4 regions of the Providencia sp. 2.29 genome follow, and region 4 is predicted to be linked to each of the others. Evidence: predicted binding sites of a transcription regulator. Region 4 holds the regulator's gene; each other region holds the start of a gene.
What was found. Region 4 encodes CRP, which controls carbon source genes, mostly activating them, when cyclic AMP is high. Its sites were predicted from a motif close to ATGTGANNNNNNTCACAT; they were not measured.
Positions count from the first base shown of each region.

Region 1: the regulator CRP is predicted to act here: its motif matches at 2,576-2,593, upstream of deoC (deoxyribose-phosphate aldolase).
Region 2: the regulator CRP is predicted to act here: its motif matches at 2,197-2,214, upstream of msrB (peptide-methionine (R)-S-oxide reductase MsrB).
Region 3: the regulator CRP is predicted to act here: its motif matches at 1,845-1,862, upstream of adhE (bifunctional acetaldehyde-CoA/alcohol dehydrogenase).

Region 1 is NZ_CP065420.1:689,336-693,556, reverse strand. Features, by position in the region: gene deoB (phosphopentomutase) at 1-150, opposite strand, end outside; gene deoA (thymidine phosphorylase) at 212-1,534, opposite strand; gene deoC (deoxyribose-phosphate aldolase) at 1,588-2,367, opposite strand; gene I3B46_RS02960 (NupC/NupG family nucleoside CNT transporter) at 2,845-4,119, opposite strand.
Region 2 is NZ_CP065420.1:2,245,708-2,249,928, reverse strand. Features, by position in the region: gene ansA (asparaginase) at 1-357, shown strand, start outside; gene pncA (bifunctional nicotinamidase/pyrazinamidase) at 344-1,000, shown strand; gene I3B46_RS10310 (YeaC family protein) at 1,232-1,537, opposite strand; gene msrB (peptide-methionine (R)-S-oxide reductase MsrB) at 1,653-2,066, opposite strand; gene gapA (glyceraldehyde-3-phosphate dehydrogenase) at 2,422-3,417, shown strand; gene I3B46_RS10295 (D-hexose-6-phosphate mutarotase) at 3,590-4,221, shown strand, end outside.
Region 3 is NZ_CP065420.1:2,265,972-2,270,192, forward strand. Features, by position in the region: gene adhE (bifunctional acetaldehyde-CoA/alcohol dehydrogenase) at 1-1,616, opposite strand, end outside; gene I3B46_RS10395 (YchE family NAAT transporter) at 2,111-2,755, shown strand; gene I3B46_RS10400 (ABC transporter substrate-binding protein) at 3,387-4,221, shown strand, end outside.
Region 4 is NZ_CP065420.1:372,965-377,185, forward strand. Features, by position in the region: partial or broken gene I3B46_RS01590 (IS5/IS1182 family transposase) at 6-140, shown strand; gene I3B46_RS01595 (hypothetical protein) at 166-1,140, opposite strand; gene crp (cAMP-activated global transcriptional regulator CRP) at 1,336-1,968, opposite strand; gene I3B46_RS01605 (OsmC family protein) at 2,273-2,677, shown strand; gene I3B46_RS01610 (phosphoribulokinase) at 2,751-3,617, opposite strand; gene I3B46_RS01615 (YheU family protein) at 3,675-3,893, opposite strand; gene I3B46_RS01620 (hydrolase) at 3,890-4,221, opposite strand, start outside.

The sequences.
Region 1 (4,221 bases), 320 kb from region 4:
TGGTCCTTGACGACCTTTGTCTGCATCACCACGTGCACAGGCCTCTGCAATATGACCTAATGTGTTTGAACCTTCATCATTAAATTTGTGCGCATCACCGGCTGCACCAATCCCAAAAGAATCCAACACCATAATAAATGTACGTTTCATAACTTCTCTCCTGCGTCATCTTTCCTAATTAGGAAGTGCCACTGATAAAACTGTTTGTCAATTATTCACTAATTTGGCGATAAACCATTGGCGTCGTTTCTGGTTTTTGATCACCAATAACCATGGCTGCACGCACCTCTTTTGCCGCTTCTTCCCACGATTTCTCGCTATTAGCATGAATAATTGCTAGTGGAGTTTGATTATCAACCGAAGTACCTAACGCGGCGATATCGCTCAAACCAACACTATAATCAATCGGATCCGTTGCCTTACGACGGCCACCACCTAATGTCACAACAGACATGCCGAGCGCACGTGTATCCATCGCGGTAATTATACCCGCTTTCTCTGCATACACCGCTTTGCTCAGTACAGCAGTAGGCAAATATTTGTTGTAGTTTTCAACAAAGTCACTTGGGCCTTTTTGAGCCGCAACCATACGACCAAAGACTTCCGCTGCCTTACCGTTATCTAAGACTGCTTGTAATTTTTGGCGAGCTTCTTCTCTATTTGCCGCCAATGAACCAGACACCAGCATTTCAACACACAGCGCCATCGTCACTTCATACAAACGAGGGTTACGGTATTCGCCCGTTAAGAACTGAACGGCTTCGCGTACTTCAACCGCATTACCGGCACTAGAAGCGAGTACTTCATTCATGTCGGTTAACAGTGCGGTTGTTTTACACCCCGCACCATTAGCGACTTTAACAATGGACTCGGCCAGTTGCTCTGATTTTTCGTAGGTTGGCATAAATGCACCTGAACCCACCTTAACATCCATGACTAGTGCATCAAGGCCCTCTGCCAATTTTTTACCTAAAATAGAGGCGGTAATCAGTGGAATAGAGTCAACCGTTGCAGTGATATCACGTGTTGCGTAAAAGCGTTTATCCGCAGGTGCGAGTGAACTCGTCTGCCCAATAATTGCAACACCAACGTCACGAATAATGTCACGAAAACGCTCATCATTAGGGAAAATATCGAAATTAGGGATCGCTTCAAGCTTATCCAGTGTGCCACCGGTATGGCCTAAACCACGCCCCGAAATCATCGGAACATAGCCGCCACATGCCGCTACCATTGGACCTAACATCAATGAGGTGACATCACCAACGCCACCCGTAGAGTGTTTATCGACGAGTGGGCCATTTAAGTTTAATGATTTCCAATTTAAAACAGTGCCTGAATCACGCATTGCTAACGTCAGGGCAACACGCTCAGCCATGGTCATATCATTAAAATAGATGGTCATTGCCAAAGCGGCTATTTGACCTTCAGAAACTGAATTATCGCGTACACCATTAATGAAGAAACGAATTTCTTCTTCGCTCAGTGGTTTACCATCACGTTTTTTACGGATAATTTCTTGTGCCAGAAACACGGTATGCTCCTTAATTCAAACAGAATCTAGGTAATCGCTTAAGCGCGGTCTAATTAATAACTACTGCTTGATTTTTTAGTTTCAAAACCAAGCGTATTCAGCAAATTAGCTAACAGGCTTGATGCACCAAAACGGAAATGGCGAGCATCAACCCAATCTTTACCTAAAATTCTATCTGCTAATGCTAAGTATTGAGCAGCTTCTTCAGCGGTACGCACACCACCAGCCGGTTTAAAACCCACTGTTTTTGCTACGCCCATATCATGGATCACTTGCATCATGATCTCAGCACTTTCAAGGGTGGCGTTAACAGGTACTTTACCTGTTGATGTTTTAATGAAATCTGCTCCTGCTTTAATTGAAATTTCAGAAGCCTTACGGATCAGAGCCGGATCTTTTAGCTCACCCGTTTCAATAATGACTTTCAAAAGTACATTTGCAGCAGCGCAAGCCTCTTTACAGGCTTTCACTAAATCAAAACCAATTTTTTCGTTCCCAGCCATTAATGCACGATACGGGAAAACCACGTCAACCTCATCTGCACCATAAGCGATTGCCGCACGCGTTTCAGCCAGTGCAATATCAATATCGTCATTACCGTGAGGGAAGTTAGTCACTGTTGCAATACGCACTTCTGGCGTACCTTGCTCACGTAGTGCTTTACGGGCAACAGGGATGAAACGAGGGTAGATACAGATGGCAGCCGTTTGCCCTGCAGGACTTTTCGCTTGATGACACAGTGCAATCACTTTCTCATCAGTATCGTCATCATTCAGGGTGGTTAAATCCATTAGATTTAGTGCGCGTTGCGCAGCTACAGTTAAATCAGTCATAAAAACTCTCCAACTTTGTGAATTCTGTCAGAACAACACGTTCTTTGTTGGCGAGCGGGCTTGGTTCCTTAAAGATGCTACTCGAAAACCCGAATGTAGCAGCTGAATTCCTTCTCACCGCACAATGCCCTAGAGTGTATGCACTCTGAGAACTAGCAGCCCATAGCAGCTAATTTATACCTATTTGACCATGGAACTCGGCTATTTTATGTGCCACAAATCACATTAATTGCCTGAAAGTTACATTGTTAAATACATATTTGTGAACAATGTCTCAATTATACGCTAATTAGTCTCAATTTTATTCTCTCAAATGGCTTTTTATGACTTTTTTTGTCACTTCACGCCATAAATACACTTGATTAAGCGTAGTTCAAAAATAGAAGGATGAAATAAAAAGTAAGAAAGAATATAGCTGAAAATAATGAAATAATAATGAAAGAGAAAGGGCATTTGCCCTTTCTCAAAGATTTGAGGTTATATAATTGCGAGTGTTAGGAAGAAACCAGCAATTGTTGCACTCATTAAGTTAGAGAGTGTACCCGCGAGAACCGCTTTCATACCTAAGCGTGCCACATCACCACGACGGTTTGGCGCCATGCCCCCAAGCCCCCCAAGTAAGATAGCCACAGAAGATAGGTTAGCGAACCCACACAGTGCAAATGAAATAATGGCTTTAGTGTGATCAGACAGAACTTGCTTACCGGCTGCAAGTACATCCGCATCGGCTTTCATGTATTCACCAAAGTTCATAAAGGCCACGAATTCGTTGACAACAATTTTCTGTCCAATAAATGAACCTGCAATTGTTGCTTCACTCCATGACACACCGATCAAATAAGCAATCGGAGCAAACAACCAACCTAGAATTAATTCAAGAGACAGTTCAGGGTAATCGAACCAGCCACCAATACCACCTAAGATACCGTTAATTAGGGCGATTAAAGCGATAAATGCCAGTAACATCGCACCTACGTTCAAGGCCAATTGCATACCGGAAGCAGCACCTGAAGCGGCTGCATCGATAATATTTGCAGGGCGCTCATCTTCAGCAATCAGCTCTGTCGCATTGACATTATCATACGCTTTTTCCGTTTCTGGCACTAAGAGTTTAGCAAACAGTAATCCACCTGGCGCCGCCATGAATGATGCTGCAATCAAGTATTCCATTGGAACACCCATTTGAGCATAGCCTGCCAGTACAGACCCAGCAACAGAGGCCAAACCACCACACATTACCGCGAATAACTCAGAGTTGGTCATGGTAGAGATATAAGGACGTACAACTAATGGTGCTTCCGTTTGCCCAACAAAGATATTCGCTGTTGCAGATAGAGACTCCGTCCTTGATGTGCCAAGTACTTTTTGCAGGCCACCACCAAGAATCTTGATAACCAGCTGCATAATGCCAAGGTAGTAAAGAACGGCAATTAAAGAAGAGAAGAAGACAATAATTGGCAGTACACGTAGTGCGAAAATAAACCCGCCGCCGCCGAATAGTTCAAACATTTTGTCAGAAACAAGGCCGCCAAAAATAAAGTTCATCCCATCTTGGCCATAACTGATGACTTTAGAAACGCCATCAGACATCCCTTGTAATACGCTACGACCTGCTGGTACATAAAGCACGAATGCACCGATAACGATTTGGATAAGGAAAGCCCCGCCAACGGTACGGAGTTTAATCGCTCGACGATTGCTGGAAAATAGTACGGCAATACCAATCAGTACTGCCATCCCAACCAGACTCATAATGAGTTGCATGGAAGTATCCCTGTTCACTTAATGCTAGATTGATGTAGAAAGAGAACCCATAAGTTCCCTTGACTCTTTGTGCGATGATTATACCTAGTC
Region 2 (4,221 bases), 1.9 Mb from region 4:
TCTATTGAAATTGTACGTAACATACTCCAACAACCTGTAAAAGCTCTGATTTTACGCTCCTATGGTGTCGGAAATGCCCCACAACGCCCTGAATTACTGAAAATTCTCCATGATGCTACAAACCGAGGCATTATTGTGGTAAATCTGACACAGTGCATTTCAGGTCGAGTCAATATGGAAGGCTATGCGACAGGACATGCACTTGCCGAGGCAGGCGTTATCAGTGGATTTGATATGACATTTGAAGCTGCATTGAGTAAGTTACATTACTTACTTAGTCAAGAATATACACCGGCACATGTTCGGGAATTAATGCAACATAATCTTAGAGGTGAACTCAGCTATGCCGATGAATAAGCCAAATGAGGATTTAGTTAAATCCGCTTTACTGTTAGTTGATCTACAAAATGATTTTTGTACAGGTGGTGCCCTTGCTGTCGCCGATAGTGAAACGGTAATAAAAACAGCGAATAAGGCGATAGAGCTATGCCAACGACAAAATATTCCGATTATCGCTAGTCAAGACTGGCACCCCGCTAATCACCTGAGCTTTGCTGTTAATTCAGGAACACAAGTTGGTGACATTGGTACGCTTAATGGCATTCCCCAAGTGTGGTGGCCCGTTCATTGCGTTCAAGGGGAAGTTGGCGCTGAGTTTCATCCGGAACTCAACCGAGATGCCATTTGTGAAGTTTTTACGAAGGGTGAAAATCCGCAAGTAGACAGCTACAGTGCTTTTTTCGACAATGATAAAGTAAGCCAGACGCGATTACACGCTTGGTTACAAGAGCAACAAATTACCCAATTATTCATTATGGGGATAGCGACCGATTATTGTGTCAAATTCACGGTACTTGATGCGTTAAAGCTGGGATATAACGTTGATGTACTTACCGATGGTTGCCGAGGCGTAAATTTATCCGCAATGGATAGTGAACTCGCATTAGCCGAGATGTCACAAAAAGGGGCGACCCTACTCACCACCGATTCTCTGCAATAATTAACAACGACGTACCTTGCCCTTTTAAGGCAAGGTATTGGCTAGTCGCTAACACTATTGGTTGTTTGACATAGATTGAATAAAAAGCACACGCGAGTACCTCTCCCCCATATCCATGTTTTATCAACGCTGATTGCGCCATTTTCAACCACGGCGACAAGGCACACTGTTCATTTCGTTTTTCTGTATGCCTAGCGTGTTATTTCGCCTGTCGCCTGCCTCTAATTGCGATTATTCGTCTTTATTTTGTGGCTTCAAGGTTGCCAACATTTCCCCTTGAAACATCGATTTAAGTTCCTGCTTACTTTTCATCGTGATCTGCCCATCCGTACCAATGGTCATATGTTCAGGATCATGATTATGACGAGACTGCCATAACATCACCATCTGTAAGCTATGCTCTTTTTGCTCAGGGGTTAATGCGACACCATCAGGCCATTTTCCTAATTCAACGGCTGTCACCAAACGCTGATAAATTTCAGGGGTCATCACTGATAACAGTTGCTCTAATTGCTCTGGCTCTAAATTTACACTCACTTCACAACTCCTTCAAAGAGACCCAGTTAGTAGTTCATTTGACATATTATCTATTTCAACTTAGCTGAATCGATATTGCTTAATTTAGTTTTCAGCGTCAGCTAGCTTCAGCACCCTATCCACGGGTCTTTTCGCCAGTTTTCTCATCGATAAAACTTAATGATGCTGAATTAATGCAGTAACGTTGCCCCGTTGGTTGTGGACCATCAGGAAACACATGTCCTAAGTGGGCATTACAATTTTGACAACGCACTTCAATCCGATGCATTCCATGGGAGAAATCTTCGATATACTTAATCGCATCTTCAGTCATTGGTTGATAAAAACTCGGCCACCCGCACCCTGCATCAAATTTAGTGTCTGATAGAAAAAGTGGTGTACCACAACACAGGCATTCATACACCCCATCTTTACGATTATGCAATAACACACCAGTGAACGGACGCTCGGTCCCTGCCTGCTGAGTGACATATTGCTGAATATCATTTAGCTCCGAGATATCAATCGGTTGCTTACTTTTATCTGTCATATCAAACCCAAATATTGAAATAACTGAGTGGTATTAAGCTAAGAATACCCCCATTTGGTGCAACAAAAAATTAACAACACGTTTTATAAAGATATTCTAAACTAATTAACATAGTGCTTTGTGTTTTGATTTGTGACGAGTTTCACATATATCACTGATAGCAGGTTTCATTATCCCGCACAATCCCGATAATACGTGCGGATGTATTTGCCTCTAAAGTGGCTGACAAGTAAGCAATTAGTGCGAGTTGTTTTGATTTTTTTCAATAATTGACACGATTCCGCTTGACGGCTGGCAAGGTTTTGGTAACTTTAACTACAACTTAATTCACGAATAAATAGCTGGTGGAAATACTATGACTATCAAAGTAGGTATTAATGGTTTTGGTCGTATTGGCCGTATCGTTTTCCGTGCTGCACAAGAGCGTTCTGATATCGAAATCGTTGCTATCAACGACCTGCTCGATGCAGACTATATGGCATACATGCTGAAATATGACTCTACTCACGGTCGTTTCAACGGTACTGTTGAAGTTAAAGATGGTCACCTAGTTGTAAATGGCAAAAAAATTCGCGTCACTGCAGAGAAAGATCCTGCAAACCTGAAGTGGAACGAAGTTGGTGTTGACGTTGTTGCAGAAGCAACAGGTATCTTCTTAACTGATGAAACTGCACGTAAACACATCCAAGCAGGCGCGAAAAAAGTTGTTCTGACTGGCCCTTCAAAAGACGACACGCCAATGTTCGTTATGGGTGTTAACCATAAGAGCTATGCAGGTCAAGAAATCGTTTCTAACGCTTCTTGTACAACTAACTGCTTGGCACCTCTGGCTAAAGTTATCAATGACAAATTCGGCATTATCGAAGGTCTGATGACGACTGTTCACGCAACAACAGCAACTCAAAAAACTGTTGATGGTCCTTCTCACAAAGACTGGCGTGGTGGTCGTGGTGCTTCTCAAAACATCATCCCATCTTCAACTGGTGCTGCTAAAGCGGTAGGTAAAGTTATTCCTGAGTTGAATGGCAAACTGACTGGTATGTCTTTCCGTGTTCCTACTCCAAACGTTTCAGTTGTTGACTTAACTGTACGTATGGAAAAACCAGCCACTTACGCTCAAATCTGTGACGCTATCAAAGAAGCGGCTGCGGGCGAGCTGAAAGGTGTTCTGGGTTACACTGAAGATGACGTTGTATCAACTGACTTCAACGGTGAAAAACTGACTTCAGTATTCGATGCTAAAGCAGGTATCGCACTGAACGACAACTTTGTAAAACTGGTTTCTTGGTATGACAACGAAACAGGTTATTCAAACAAAGTTCTAGACCTGATCGCTCACATCTCTAAATAAGAGTTATTAGCGTTTTATGGTTAATTTGAGCCGCCTTTAGGCGGCTCTTTTGCTTTTATTCGCTCCTAAATTGTCAGGAGCCCCTCACTTACCTCTTAGAGTGAATGACGGTTTTCCTAAGTTCTGCTAACCTATTTGTATTCACTGTTTCTCTATTCACAGGCAAATAATTATGCACGATAAACTCTTTGCTTTACCGGTGATTAAGCAACTTTCAGCCTACATTAGCCAACGCCAATTGGGTGAATTACCCTTAATTATTGTTTCGCATCCTAAAGTGCGTGGTGCCGTTAGTATTCAAGGTGCACAATTAATCGATTGGCAACCTTGTGGTCAAAAACCGTGCATCTGGCTAAGCAGTGAAAGTGCTTTCAAAGCAGGTACAGCCATTCGTGGGGGTATCCCTATTTGCTGGCCTTGGTTTGGCCCCGCGGGTAGCCCAAGTCATGGTTTCGCCCGCATTTTACCGTGGCAATTTACTGCACATAATGAACATGAAGATGGCGTGATCCTCACCTTCACTCTGACAGATAACGAATATACACGCAAACTATGGCCACATGAGTTTACATTGATATTGCGAATGAAACTCGGTGAGACCTGTGAGTTAGAATTAGAAAGCTATGGTGATTTTGAAACCACAGCCGCAATGCACACTTACCTCAATATTGGTGATATCCAAAAAACCACGGTATACGGTTTAGGTGGCCACTACTTTGATAAAGTCAGTGACCGTGAAGTTTATGAAGATAAGCCGCTAAAAATTAATAGCCATACCGACAGAATTTACTCTGAGCCAGAGGA
Region 3 (4,221 bases), 1.9 Mb from region 4:
ACATCAGGTTTAAAGGCGTTCATTTGAGCGGCACCTTTACGGACGACCGTTAATGTAGGATCAGCTTCAACCTCAAAGAAAACGTCGGTTTCAATATGGTGTTTTTTCAGTACATTTACCACTTCTTCAACATAGCCATTGTTAAATAAATAGCCATCAGTGACGATAAATGCACGTTTTGCGCCATCCGTTGCGATCTCTTCAAGTGCAATAGGGAGACAACCGCGACGGAAATAGATTGAGTTAGGAAGTTTATGCCACAACATATTTTCAGCTCTTTTCGCCACGGTTTTAGTATTGATCAAATGTTTTGGTCCAACGTTTTCAGAGATTGAGTTACCACCCCATGAACCGCAACCAAGTGTGAGAGAAGGCGCTAATTTAAAGTTATAGAGGTCACCGATACCCCCTTGTGAAGCGGGCGTATTAATGAGGATACGCGCGGTTTTCATTTTGACGCCGAAGTAATTAACACGTTCAGCTTGGTTATCTTGGTCTGTATATAGACAAGAGGTGTGACCGATACCCCCCATTTCGACTAATTGCTCGGCTTTGTCTACAGCCTCTTCAAAGTTTTTAGCGCGATACATGGCGAGGAGTGGCGATAATTTTTCGTGGGCAAATGGCTCTGAATCTGCAATCACCTTGACTTCACCAATAAGTATTTTCGTGGTTACAGGTACAGTAACACCGGCCATTTCAGCGATTTTATATGCAGTTTGACCAACAATTGCTGCGTTCAGACTACCATTTTTCAAAATAACATCTTGAACGGCTTTAAGCTCTTTACCTTGCAGTATATAGCCACCGTGGGTCGCGAAGCGTTCACGAACCTGATTATAAATTTCATCGACGACAACAACGGATTGCTCGGATGCACAGATGACGCCATTATCGAAGGTTTTTGACATCAAGATAGACGCCACAGCACGTTTGATATCGGCTGTTTCATCGATAACAACCGGTGTATTACCTGCGCCTACACCAATAGCAGGTTTACCGGAGCTGTATGCCGCTTTCACCATACCAGGACCACCTGTTGCTAAAATCAGGTTGATATCCTCGTGATGCATCAATGCATTAGATAATTCGACCGATGGTGCATCGATCCAACCGATAATATCTTTCGGTGCACCAGCTTCGATAGCTGCTTTAAGAACAATTTCTGCCGCTTTATTGGTTGCATTTTTAGCGCGAGGGTGCGGAGAAAAAATAATTGCATTACGCGTTTTTAAACTAATTAAAGATTTAAAAATGGCGGTTGAGGTTGGGTTAGTGGTTGGAACGATACCACAGATAATACCGATAGGTTCAGCGATAGTAATTGTTCCAAAAGTTGGGTCTTCAGAAAGCACGCCACAGGTTTTTTCGTCTTTATAGGCATTATAAATATATTCAGAGGCAAAGTGATTTTTGATCACCTTATCTTCAACAATACCCATACCTGATTCTTCTACAGCAAGTTTAGCGAGCGGGATCCGTGCGTCTGCTGCTGCAAGCGCTGCTGCGCGGAAAATGCGGTCAACTTGCTCTTGAGAGAAGTTAGCGAATTCACGCTGAGCTTTTTTGACACGAGCAACGAGGTCATTGAGTTCGGTAACATTAGTTACTGACATAGAGATTACTCCTGATAAATGTTAAACTTTTTAAGCCAATGAGCAGTGCTTCTTGAAACATTAAAACGCTAAAAACTGAGTAGATAAATTATAGTTTATATTTATTAACATATTTTATTTATCCGCTTATTGGCTTAAAAAGCTTTTAGTACAAGGTGAAAAGCGTACTTTTCTTAAATTAACTCCCTCTATCAGTTAAGAATAGATTAGCATTATTTGTGTTTATTGATGTGATTTAGATCACAAAAATCCAAAGCTGACTCCTTTCAGCAAGCCTATTTTGAGGGAATGCATGTTTTTTGTTGAAATTAGACACAATATTTTTTGATAACGAATAAAAAGAGCTAAAAAATCATATTATTTGCATGAAGTTTAAGCGAATAACTAACAGTAACCGCTAAAATAAAACTTAGCAGAATCTATTTTATTTATTTAGTGATAAACTTTAACTATCTGTGATTTTCTTAAATCTGATTATTTAAAGGTGCTGATGCGTGAGTGCAGGATTACTTGATTTATCAGGCTATATAAAATTTTTTATTGGTCTTTTTGCGTTAGTAAACCCAGTGGGAATTCTGCCTGTGTTTATTAGCATGACTAATTATCAAAGTAGCGCTGGGCGTAACAAAACAAATACGATAGCGAATACTTCTGTCGCTATCATTTTATGTACATCATTATTAATCGGTGATTCAATTCTGCAAGTATTTGGTATTTCTATCGATTCATTCCGCATTGCGGGTGGAATATTAATTGTAACGATTGCAATGTCGATGATCAGTGGGAAAATCGGTGAAGACAAACAAAATAAACAAGAGAAAACAGAAACAGCAGTGCGAGATAGTATCGGGGTAGTACCACTTGCATTACCGCTAATGGCAGGACCGGGGGCAATTAGCTCTTGTATCGTTTGGTCATCTCGGTGGCATGGTTGGCAAAACTTTATCGGTCTGGCGCTGACAAGTATTGTGTTTGCATTTTGCTGTTGGTTACTGTTCCGCTCGGCATCATTGCTTGTTCGCTACTTAGGGCAAACAGGGATTAACGTGGTGACGCGAATTATGGGACTGCTTCTGATGTCTCTGGGGATAGAGTTTATTGTTACAGGGGTTAAAGCATTATTTCCCGGTCTTCTATAATCATTTTTTGACATACTAATTCTCTTGCTCATAGATCACTATTATATGGTGATCTATAAGTGTCTATTACATTAGTAATAATATTCCGATTAAAAAAACGCCAAACAAATAAACACCATTATCGTTTTTTAACTTATAGGTATCACTAATAAAAAATGATGGTGTTATTCTATTAAATGATAGTCATAAATAGATTATCTTTTGCCTGCTAATCTGCTGTTATTTTGTGCTGATTTCAATTCCCTTTTCTTATAATAATATGTCGCATTTTTTGCTAAATAAGGCATAAAAAGTAAGGAAATGTGAGCCAAGTAAATTTTTGCGCTATTTAATTTATTCAATGTTAATGATATGTTTAAACAAGTCTCAATTGTGCGAATAGATGAATAACAGAATAATCATCTATTTATACAATAAAATCATAACGCTTTTAGTTTAATACAGGCTTGTCTAGCTTGCGGGTGATTACACAATTTTAACATTTTGTAACAAAAATGTGAGAGGCCAAAAGTGGATTATTAAAACTAATCCAAAGGGAAATACTCTAAGTTTCAGGGTATGACGCGAAACAAAATAACCAGATAGGATGCTGAAGTTTGTTGTAGCAACCAAATAACCGTTGAGGGTGATAATGAATTTTTTTACCAAGAGTTTGTATTCACTACCTATATTTTTAGTTGCATTACACACTAATGCAGATCCAGTGTCTGCGTCGATTAAGCAAGCGATTACCATTAATAACGGCACAGAGGTTTCGTCATTAGACCCCCATAAAGTCGAAGGGATCCCTGAGAGCAATATTATTCTTAATCTTCTTGAAGGGCTAGTTTATACGGATGTGGATGGTAAGGTGACACCCGGTGTTGCCGAAAGTTGGACTAATGATAATTATACTACATGGGTGTTTACTCTCAGAGATAATGCCAAGTGGAGCGATGGTACACCAGTGACTGCACAAGACTTTGTGTATAGCTGGCAGCGGTTAGCCGACCCTAAAACAGGCTCTCCTTATTCAAGTTACTTGCAAAATGCCTATATTGAGAATGCTTCTGAAATTTTAAAAGGTAAAAAGCCAATTGAGTCTCTTGGTGTGAAAGCGTTGGATGAGAAACATTTGCAAGTCACGTTGACCCATCCAGTACCTTATTTTATCGATATGCTTAATCACACGGCGATGAAGCCCGTAAACAGAAAAGCGATTGAAAAATATGGCGATAAATGGACTCAGCCCAAAAATTTTATCGGCAATGGAGCCTATGTATTAGATAAATGGGTTGTCAATGAACGGATTGTTTTGAAGCGTAATCCACAGTATTGGAATAATCAAAACAGTAAAATTGATGAAGCGACATTTTTAGCTATTTCTTCAGAAGTGAGTGATGTAAACCGTTATCGTAGCGGTGAAATTGATATCAGTAATTCAGCAATTCCGCCTGTTCTTTATAAAAAAATGCAAATAGAACGGC
Region 4 (4,221 bases):
AGTAATATTGGCACGTAGTTGAAAATGCCTTCCTGTAAATTTAGAAATACCGAGCCGTCGCAACTCGGTATCACAAATTAACAAGCAATTATGAAAACATGATTGCCTTAGCATGTTCAGTCATGTGGCTCCCTATATGATTTATTAAAAAATAAACAGCAAAGGTCAACATGCCTTAGCACTTTTTGTATTGATATTTTTTGTATGATTAATGCTAATTTCTTTCTTTGGCATTTTATCGATATTTGTTTTGCGCGGATCGGCAGTCGAAGGGGATAATGCCATTCCACTCAGGTCTCTTTTTACCTGCCCATTGATAATCACTCGCCCCTTGCCCTGAGAATGAGATGAAATAATGTCAGTAGCCTGATGAATGGAACGTTTTTTTCTAGGTTGATCTAATTCCTGAGTGATAGTCGGTATCTTGAGGGGAATTCGGCTTCCTTTTTGATGTGCGATTGGTTTTGGGGGCGTGAAATTTTTAATTATTGCCTCTTTCTCGGATTGAGTTTGTGCTTTTTTATCCATATACCATACTAAATCCAGCTCTGAGTAGTCAGTGCCAATAAGGCTTGCATTGAGTTCTAATTTTTTCAGGTGGATCATTGAATTCACCTTTAGTGATTCAGCAGAATAACTATTAGCATCTAAATTAGCAGCAACCCTCTCACATTTAGATCTCAACTGCTCAAGTTTTTGTCGAAGATCCGTTGTGGGTCTAGGTATATTTAGCGAATGAGCTGACTGGTTACCACTCATATTACAATCATGCTCTTTAATCGTATTTGTTGAATGCTTCGATTTTAATGAATAGTTCAATGGTAACGATAATGAGGGCAGAGAAGGGAGTTGACTCTCCTTTAGGATATTGGCGATATTCATTGCCGCATCGATTTTAGCTTGTCGCTCTTTAAATGCGTTGTCATCGAATTTTACTGGTGTAGGTAAGGTGATTGATATTGGCTTAATGCTATTTGTTTCGTTAAGAAACTTATATTTTGCCTCTAAATTATTTCTTTTTATCCGGCATGATTCAGAGATTGTCTCAGGGGTCATATTGCCACGCTTTAGCATCTCTGCATGAGCCGTGATTGTTTGGTTGATATATTTTAGGGATGGACGATGTTCACTTATTTTCATTTTAATAAAACCTTCAAATAATAGTATATTAATTATTCTAGATTTTATTTTTTAGTAGATATGAATAATATAAAATAACGATATTAATGCTATTTTCTGGTTTTTCGGTGATGTTGAAGCAAAAATGGCTCTATATCAAAGATATAAAGCCATTATGCAATCGCGGTCTTACCAAAGTGGTGAGACTAATATCGGTTAACGAGTACCGTACACGACAATCGTTTTACCGTGTGCGGAGATCAGATTTTGGTCTTCTAGCATTTTCAAAATGCGACCAACGGTTTCGCGTGAACAACCAACGATTTGGCCAATTTCTTGGCGAGTGATCTTAATTTGCATTCCATCTGGATGCGTCATCGCATCGGGCTGTTTCGCTAAATTAAGCAGAGTTTGTGCAATACGGCCTGTCACATCAAGGAAAGCAAGGTTACCGACTTTTTCTGAGGTGGTTTGCAGGCGACTTGCCATTTGCGCAGAAAGGCGCATAAGAATATCAGGATTGACCTGAATAAGTTGACGGAATTTTTTGTAAGAAATTTCAGCGACTTCGCAGGCACTTTTTGCTCTAACCCAAGCTGAACGTTCTTGTCCTTCTTCAAATAACCCTAGTTCACCAATGAAATCTCCCTGATTTAAATAGGAGAGGATCATTTCTTTGCCTTCTTCATCTTTGATTAAAACAGCCACTGAGCCTTTAACGATATAGTAAAGGGTTTCTGCTTTTTCACCCTGATGAATCAGAGTGCTCTTGGATGGATATTTATGAATATGGCAGTGTGACAAAAACCATTCAAGAGTAGGGTCTGTTTGTGGCTTGCCGAGAACCATTAGCGTTATCCTCTGTATGTTAATACAGCCATTCAGTTAATTGTAACGAGAACGGCTGGTTTTTAAAGTCACTAGCTTAGCATATTAATTCGCATTATAGAGCAAGTTAATACCAACACTATAATATTATCAATTGAAACCTTGAGTTTTGATCTTAACCCTATCAGGTGGAACTTTGTTTGTAACATATTCAACCGAGAAAGTCTTGCTTTTATCGGTTCAGCATCTTAAAGCAGCTATTTGATTGAAAGTATTTATGCAACAATGTTATCTTTTAGAAAATATTTTCCTAGGGGAATTAAATATGGAAGCAAGAGTTAAATGGGTTGAAGGTCTCTCATTTTTAGGAGAATCAGCATCAGGCCATCAAGTTATGATGGATGGCAATTCAGGTGATAAAGCTCCAAGTCCAATGGAAATGGTGTTAATGGCGGTTGGGGGGTGTAGTTCAGTGGATGTTGTGTCTATTCTACAAAAAGGCCGCCATGACGTAAAAGGTTGTGAAGTTAAATTAACCTCACAACGCCGCGATGAAGCTCCACGTTATTTTACCCATATCAACTTACATTTTATTGTAACTGGAACGGATTTAACGGAAAAAGCGGTTGAACGTGCAGTTCAACTTTCGGCTGAAAAATATTGCTCAGTCTCTTTAATGTTAGAAAAAGCGGTTAAAGTTACCCACAGTTTTGAAATCCAGAATCAATAATTTATTTATTAATTATATAATTTTTTTAATTCATGATGCTTATTTATTAAATAATAATAAGCATCATCGGCGCTTAATCGTGTTTCTGCTTTATTAATTTTTCAACGAGAGGTGTCATAATTAATTCCATGGCTAAGCCTAATTTACCGCCAGGAACAACAATGGTATTCATTGCTGATATAAATGAGCCGTTTAACATGGACAGTAAATATGGGAAGTCAATTTGTTCCAGCCCCCTAAAACGGATCACAATAAAACTTTCATCTTGTGAAGGGATCGCTTTCGCAGAAAATGGGTTTGATGTGTCGACAGTGGGGACGCGTTGGAAATTAATATGCGTACGTGAAAATTGCGGCGTAATATAGTTGATGTAATCCCCCATTGAACGAACGACGGAGTCCATGACGGCTTCACGTGAATGGCCGCGTTCGGTCGTATCGCGGATCAACTTTTGAATCCATTCAAGGTTAACAATTGGTACAACGCCCACCAATAAATCAACATGTTGTGCAACATCATTTTCTGGCGTCACCACCCCGCCATGCAAGCCTTCATAAAAAAGAATATCACTGTTCGCAGGCAGGGACTCCCATGGCGTAAATGTACCGGGTTGAAGCCCATACGGTACCGCTTCATCATAGGTATGCAGGTACTTACGCGATTTACCATTACCATGTAAGCCATACTCTAACAGTGTCTGCTCTAATAAGGCGAAGTCATTGGCTTCTGGACCAAAGTAGCTGATATGGCGGCCTTGCTCTCTCGCCTTGCGAATAGCCATGTCCATTTCAGGCCGAGTATAACGATGGAAACTATCACCTTCTAAGGTTGCGGCTTGAATATTTAATTGGTGGAATATTTTACGAAATGCCAGACTTGTTGAGGTGGTTCCAGCACCGCTAGAACCGGTAATTGCAATAATGGGGTGCTTTTTTGACATCGTGGACTCCCTGTGTTGCGTTACGTCCACGCTGTTTAAGCCATGAGCGAAACGGGGTTACGGGCGAAACTGATTTTTAGGCATAAAATTAACAGATTCGTGCAATTCTGACCAGACTAGCACAATTTCCCCAGAAACTAACAGCCGTTTCACATCATCCACTTTCTGCTGTAACGTCTTTTCATGCTCGCCGTAATCCGTTCCTTCACGGAGCACATAAGCTTCAATTAGGTTTTCCAAAGTTTCAGGTGCTAAATCTTTCCAAGGAATAATCATGATTGTTTATCCAAATACGGTGTTAGCCACTGTGGAATACGTTTCTCTAGCCACATTTCTGGCTTTCTTAAACTACCACTAACAAAACCAACATGCCCACCATGCTCTGTCATTTGGTATTCAATATTAGCAGGTAAACGTGAGATATCTGGCACGACTTCAGGTGCCATAAAAGGGTCATCTTTTGCGTGAATAATTAATGTTGGTTTTGTAATACGAGGCAGCCTTGGTAATGCACTGCATTTCTGGTAATAGTCGGTCGCATTCTCAAAACCATGAATTCTTGCGGTGATCACATCATCAAATTCACGAATACGTTTTAGCTGCT